DNA from 3 places in the Oceanobacillus sp. GQ8 genome. Region 2 is predicted to be linked to each of the others. Evidence: riboswitches for the same ligand, from Rfam matches in the RefSeq annotation. Region 2 holds a riboswitch; each other region holds the start of a gene.

Region 1 (2,272 bases), on a different contig from region 2:
GTATTTTAAAAGACAAAGGGATTAACAAAGATGATGTTTATGTATTGTCCCACGATGATGATCGCACGAAACGAATTGCTGGAAGTGTAGATGCCAACACAATCGGCATAAAGGAAATGGATTTTGGGAACGCAGTCGGAAACTTATTTAATAGTAAAGGTGACGAGTTGCGCTCGAAACTTCAGGAAGTAGGTTTCTCTCAAGCAGAAGCTGAAAATTATGAAGAGGATATGGACGAAGGAAAAGTATTACTAATTGTAACAAATAATGAAAATGCAGCTAGCTACTTAATGTAGTCATATTACAAAGTTGCGTCTTAAGCCTAAAATAAACGAGCATGCCAACCGGATTATTGTTGGCATGCTCGTTTTGTATGTAGTAAAGAAGGTGGTCTCCCTTTAAAAGAGAGACACCCACATGTGAGCGGAAAAACTTTTTTAATTTGTATTCATTAATGTCCTTGGCTGTTTGTGAAATAAGAAAAAGACAAGTACAGCACTAAGCAGGAAAGCAGGCAGCATGTAAGAGCCATTATATAATAGGGAATACAACCATACTGGTTGCCCTTCTATTGCTGACTCAAAAAATGTAACTCCTGCAATATAATGTGCACCAAAGCGTAGGATTGATCCTAAAAACACTCCTGCCACTATATATCCCAAATACTTCTTGGTTTGACCTTTTTGAAGAGCCTGTTGAATTTTTTTAGAAAACACACCTGCAAAACCTAATACAGTAAATGCTACAGCATAATCAAAAAATCCTTGAAGTGGGTATAATACATAAGCAGTTCCTACGGCAATTTGTAACATGCCCCAAAGAAAACCTGCCAATAAGCCTCCCTTAACTCCCCAACGAAAAGCCACAATAAAAATAGGAATCATAGCAAAGGATATTGATCCTCCCTGGGCCCATATCTTAAATGATAAAAATGGAATAATATCCAACAAAAGTGCAAAGGCAGCAAATATGGCTACCTCAACTAAAAATAATGTGCGTTTTCTATTCATTTCTCTCTCCCCTTTTTAAAGCGAATTTTAAACAAACAAAAAAAGCAATGCCAAGGGGAAGACTTCCTGATGGGAATCCGCTCACATTGCTTTTATTCCATCAAAAAAGCCACCATCCCTACGTTAGTACTAACTAACAGGTTCAAAGGGTAAGAACATCACTGTTCACTCTCAGCCATTGGCTCCCCCTGTAGGCTTTTCAAACTATGCTTTTTTTATTAATTTCATTGTAACCCACATTCTGTAGGCTTACAACTATTGTGTAAGCTCGATAAATTCCTCAACATCCTTCACACATAATTGAATAGCTGCTTCCCAGAACTCAGGTTTCGTTAAGTCGACATTCATATGCTTCATGGCAAGATCCTCTACATTCATTCTACCAGTGTCACGTAGCAACGAAATGTATGCATCCTCAAATTTTCCCCCTTGTTCTTTGGCGGCCGCATAGATTCCAAGGCTGAATAAATATCCAAAGGTGTACGGGAAGTTATAGAATGGAACACCAGTAATATGGAAATGTAGTTTAGAAGACCAGAAATTAGGATCATATTCATCCAGTGCATCTTGATAAGCCTCCTTCTGGGCCTCTACCATGATCTCATTCAGGCGGTTAACCGACACAAGCCCTTCTTTTCTTTCTTCATAAAAACGGTTTTCAAAAATAAAACGCGCATGTATATTCATGAAGAATGCTACACTGCGTTGAATTTTATCTTCAAGCAGTCCGATTTTCTCCTCTTTATTTTGCGCATTTTTAACCGAAGCATCTGCTACAATCATTTCAGCGAATGTGGAAGCTGTCTCCGCAACATTCATAGCATAACGTTGATTTAACCCATTCACATCATTCATAACATGCTGGTGATAAGCATGGCCAAGTTCATGGGCCAAAGTAGCAATATTTGAAGACGTTCCAGAAAAGGTCATAAAGATTCTTGTTTGTTCACTATCAGGGAAGCTTGTACAAAACCCACCTGGTCGCTTTCCAGCACGGTCCTCTGCCTCAATCCACCGTTTGTCAAAGGCCATCTGAGCAAAGTCGGCCATTTTGGGACTGAATTTACCGAAATGGTCTACAATAAAGTTACTGGCCTCAGTATAACTCGACTTTTTCACAGTATTGGTTAACGGTGCTCCAATATCATACATGCTCATTTTTTCTAGCCCAAGAAGATCTGTTTTTTTCTCTAAATATTTAATAAAGTGCTTTTTATTATTTGAAATAGCTGTCCACATTGCGTCAAGTGTTTCCTGCTTCA
Region 2 (2,272 bases):
TCTAGTTCTTTTTCCAATAGTCCATTCTCATACATCCAATCTCCGTAATTCTGCCAAACCTTCTCGTCCTGCACTCCCCACTGGGAAGCATCCTCTTGATATTTCGGGGAGATCCATTCCTGACTTGCTTTTACCAATTCTGGGTCTATGTCAGGCACTGCCTCTATTAAAATATCAGCTGCTTTATCAGGGTTCTCGATTGCATACTCATATCCTTTCGCCACTGCCTTCATAAATGCTTGGATCGTTTCTGGATCGGATTCTATCAGACTTTCATTCGTGGTGATGACTGGCGTATAGTAATCTAGTTTGTCACTATAATCGGTTAAATATTGCATATTCAAATCAACATCGCGTAGCTCTGCTTCCACTCCAGTCCATCCATAATAGATCCAGGCAAAATCAACATCTCTTTCGACAGCCGTGAAAAAGTCGGTATTTCCCATGTTTATAATATTGACATCCTCTGCGCTGGCATCTTCCTGCTTCATCAATGAATCAATAACTGCCTTCTCGACAGGTGCACCCCAGCCGCCATATGTTTTTCCGGCGTAATCAGCAGGTGACGTAATTTCTTTATCCACAGGGGAAGCAAAGCCCGATGTATTATGCTGAATAATTGCAGCAAGTGAAACAATTGGGATGTCCTGGATACGTGCTTCGGTCACAGCTTCTTGTGCCCCTATCCCAAATTCCGCTTTTCCGGATGCCACCACCTGGTCTGCCCCTGATTCACCTGGCAAGGTGATCTCTACATCCAAACCTTCTTCTTCAAAATACCCTTCTGCTTGGGCAACATATAATCCTGTGTGGTTCGTATTCGGTGTCCAATCGAGCACCATTGTCACTTTCTTTAAACTGCTGTCCTCTTGATCATTTCCTGTTGCCTCTTGATTACAGCCTGCAATGATCAAGGTGAACAAGACAACCATACTAAGTAAAAGCTTTTTCATTCTTCCTTCCTCCTTTTTTGTTAAGACACATAATGCTGTTGTTTGGAGGAACATATTGTTTTCATGCACAAAAAAATGCGCTCAGGGCTCACCCAGGCGCATATATCGTCACATTCACTTCTATATGTTCCCTACGCTGGTTTAAGCCAGATCAGGTTCCAAGGGTCTATATCTTACGGATATGATCTCAACCAGCAACACTGGTCCCCCTACATCGAAACGTACTATTCAATTAACAACATTACACTATTACTCTGCCATAGATTGCTACAAAATACAAGTTAGGTCTAGATGAATTTTCCTTAGAATACTATTCATTTTCTTCAAGCTTATGAATTATTTCTTCGGATGACTGATTGATTTTATCCAGCTCTATATTGCTTGGAGAAGTAGTGGAAAGGTTGTATGTTTCTTTTAGGTGTAAAATTCTCTCCACACTCTCATCGATTCTTTCTTCCTTAATAGCTCCACTTTCCACAGCCTTGGTTAAACTATGAACAGCTTTCAATTTATTTTCATCACCATGGCATACTAAAACAATATCATTTCCCGCTTGAACCGCTTTTACGGTAGCATCACCTATGTCATAATTTTCTAGAATAGCCCCCATTGTCATATCATCGGTTATGGTTACTCCGTCAAATCCCAATTCACCTCTTAAAATAGTGGTCACCACATTTTTAGATAAGGAAGAGGGATATTCACTATCTATCTCAGGTAACAGTATATGTGCAACCATCGTCATATCAGCCTGGTAATCAATCGCTTTTTGGAATGGTACCAATTCCATTTCTCGGATGCTTTCCAAACTATTATGCACTACAGGTAACCCCAAGTGGGAATCCACATCTGTATCCCCGTGGCCAGGAAAATGTTTGATGACGGGAATGATGCCTTTTGATTGGATACCCTTCATCTCTTCAACGCCCATATCCGAAACAATCTCCTTGTTATCTCCAAAAGATCTCTTTCCGATAATAGGGTTCTCTGGGTTACTATTAATATCCATAACAGGGGCCATTGTTACATTAAACCCGAATGCGTTTACCCTTTCTCCAATCGCTTCCCCAACTTGGTATGCAAGCTCCGTATTATTAAGATCACCAATCTCTTTACTGTCTGGTAAATTTACTATTTTGGGAGGCATTCTTGATACAACCCCACCTTCTTCATCTACAGAAATAAAAAGAGGGATATCTTGAGAATCAGCGTTCAATTCCTTTAGTTCCCTGTTTAAATTTAATAATTGTTTTGAGTCGGTAATGTTCCTTCCAAACAAAATGACTCCGCCGATATGATTTTCTTGTATGAAATTCTTC
Region 3 (2,272 bases), on a different contig from region 2:
GCTTGTATGCCAGCACCCCCGCTTGGATCTGTGCCGGCTATGGTTAGCGCACAAGGTATGTGTTTCATTAGCGATTCCCCTTTTCAGCTGATGGCCATTCTTCACAAGTGTAAGCCATCTCCCAAAATTTCAACTCCAACTGGCAACTTTTCCGGAAGGCTTCTTTCATTTTTCCCTGTTCTTCAAGTGAACTTTGGTTAGCGAATCGATCTAGACGAGTGCGTAACTCATTCGTTGTGTGCTCGATTTCTTCTCCAGTATAAAAGGTTATCCAATCGTAAAAGGGATGACTTTCATCAGGTTGATATTGTTCTACTAATTTCTTGCCAATTTCTAGATATGTCCATGGGCAGGGAAGTAAAGCCCCGATAATCTCACCAGACGAACCCATTTGAGCATGGTACATCATATGTTTAATATAATGGTCGGCAGTAGGCGGAAGTGAATGCCCTTGTAATGCTTCATATTCTACGCCAATATGCTCACAGAAATTTCGATGTGGATGAATTTCATCGTGAAGTACAAATTTAATCTGATCGAAGAAATAAGCGATATCTTCCCGATCTTGTGACTTTGAGAGGGCAATTCCATAAATTTGCATAAACGCGTTCAAGTATTCATAATCCGCTTTAATATAATGGGCGAGCGCTTCCTTTGAGATCTCACCTTTTCCAACTCCTTGGACAAATGGATGCGCGAAAATCATCTGAAAAAGATCATCGTTTTCTTTTCTTAACTGTTCTGTGAATTTCATAGTTAATGCCTCCTTATAATATAGATAACCATTTACTGGGCGTTAAACCTTTTCTCAAATTACTTAGATTTTAGAGGTGAAAAGACTAAATGCCTTGTATTCTAGTAATTGAACGCTGATTTAAACGGGAAACGATAAATAGACCAATGAAGGCACCTGTAACACTGCTGACGAGAAAGGATGGCATGAAGAAAAATGCTCCGACAGGATTTCCTAGCAGAATAGTTGAGATAGGTACGGCGCACAAAGAACCGAGAATTCCTGTTCCAGTCATTTCTCCAACGGTTGCCCAGCGCTTTTTACCAAGCTTTTGATACAGAATTCCTGCAAGAAGAGCACCTATCATTCCTCCTGGAAATGCTAGCAATGTTCCAAGACCAAGTAAGTTCCGCACTAATCCGATCATAAAAGCAATCCCAACTGCTGGCCCAGGACCTAGTAAAACTGCTGCAATGACGTTAACTGCATGCTGTACTGGGTAGGCTTTGGCAATGCCAGCAGGAAACCAAAGTAGTTGGGAGCCAACTGTTCCAATGGCAACAAACACTGCCATGGTGGTAATCATATGTGTCTTTTTCACGATAACCTCCTTTCTTTAGACTAACCTGATGGCAATAATAAAAAGCCAGGTCACAAGGGGACCTGGCTTCGGTAATTTGAAATAGGATAGACGTAACTTGTACGTCCACTACTTCCCTCCGCTGGTATTAACCAGATCAGGTTCATAAGAGTCGGTAGCTCATGTGCTAACCTCTCAGCCCGCCATAATCGGGCCCCCCTAGTAGTCTTCTTCGTATGAAATTATTGATCAGCAACAATGCCGATACTTATAGACTAACAAACTATTTAGCATTTGTCATGGGTATTATGGTTTGAAAATCACTTTAATACTTCCATCTTCCTTCTTGTCAAACATGTCATATGCTTTATCCGCCTCATCTAAGGACATTCTGTGTGTAATAAGGTCAGTAGGATCAACTTTTTTCTGCTCCACCATATCATAAAGCTTTGGCATCATATGGATGATCGGAGCCTGTCCCATCGTCAGGGCGACGTTTCGGGTAAAGAAATCACCTAATGGGAAACTATTGGCATCTGATCCATATACACCCGTCAATTGGACAGTACCAAACTTTCGTACAGCTTTTGATGCTGTTATGATCGGACTGATTGTTCCAAATTGGTTATCCATTTCCGAACCAAATTCTGTTTTTGGTGGCACAGTTCCGTCCATTCCGACGCAATCAATCACTACATCTGCTCCACCTTTTGTTTCTTCGTGAAGCAGTTCACCAATTTTTTCATGCTCCTTAAAGTTAAATGTTTCTACATTATTGGTTTGAGCAGCATGGTCAAGTCGGTAATCCATCTGGTCAACGGATATAACGCGTTTTGCTCCTTTTAGCCATGCAAACTTTTGAGCCATCAACCCAACTGGGCCTGAACCTAGAATGATAACAGTATCGCCTTCTTTTACCCCGCCATTTTCCACACTCCAATATGCAGTTGGAATGACGT

Evidence for each region. A riboswitch is a leader RNA that binds a small molecule or an ion and turns the genes downstream of it on or off. The one in region 2 is predicted to bind thiamine pyrophosphate.
Region 1: another riboswitch for thiamine pyrophosphate. It lies ahead of thiT (energy-coupled thiamine transporter ThiT); the one in region 2 lies ahead of AC6CHS_RS16160 (ABC transporter substrate-binding protein).
Region 3: another riboswitch for thiamine pyrophosphate. It lies ahead of thiW (energy coupling factor transporter S component ThiW); the one in region 2 lies ahead of AC6CHS_RS16160 (ABC transporter substrate-binding protein).

Annotation. Positions count from the first base shown of each region.
Region 1 covers NZ_JCAXEV010000001.1:900,727-902,998, forward strand. The annotation lists gene AC6CHS_RS04745 (YflT domain-containing protein) at 1-296, shown strand, start outside; gene thiT (energy-coupled thiamine transporter ThiT) at 438-1,010, opposite strand; TPP riboswitch at 1,109-1,209, opposite strand; gene AC6CHS_RS04755 (M3 family oligoendopeptidase) at 1,266-2,272, opposite strand, start outside.
Region 2 covers NZ_JCAXEV010000005.1:183,076-185,347, reverse strand. The annotation lists gene AC6CHS_RS16160 (ABC transporter substrate-binding protein) at 1-953, opposite strand, end outside; TPP riboswitch at 1,065-1,174, opposite strand; gene nagZ (beta-N-acetylhexosaminidase) at 1,264-2,272, opposite strand, start outside.
Region 3 covers NZ_JCAXEV010000006.1:161,646-163,917, reverse strand. The annotation lists gene thiD (bifunctional hydroxymethylpyrimidine kinase/phosphomethylpyrimidine kinase) at 1-68, opposite strand, end outside; gene tenA (thiaminase II) at 68-754, opposite strand; gene thiW (energy coupling factor transporter S component ThiW) at 840-1,334, opposite strand; TPP riboswitch at 1,431-1,544, opposite strand; gene AC6CHS_RS17940 (zinc-dependent alcohol dehydrogenase) at 1,620-2,272, opposite strand, start outside.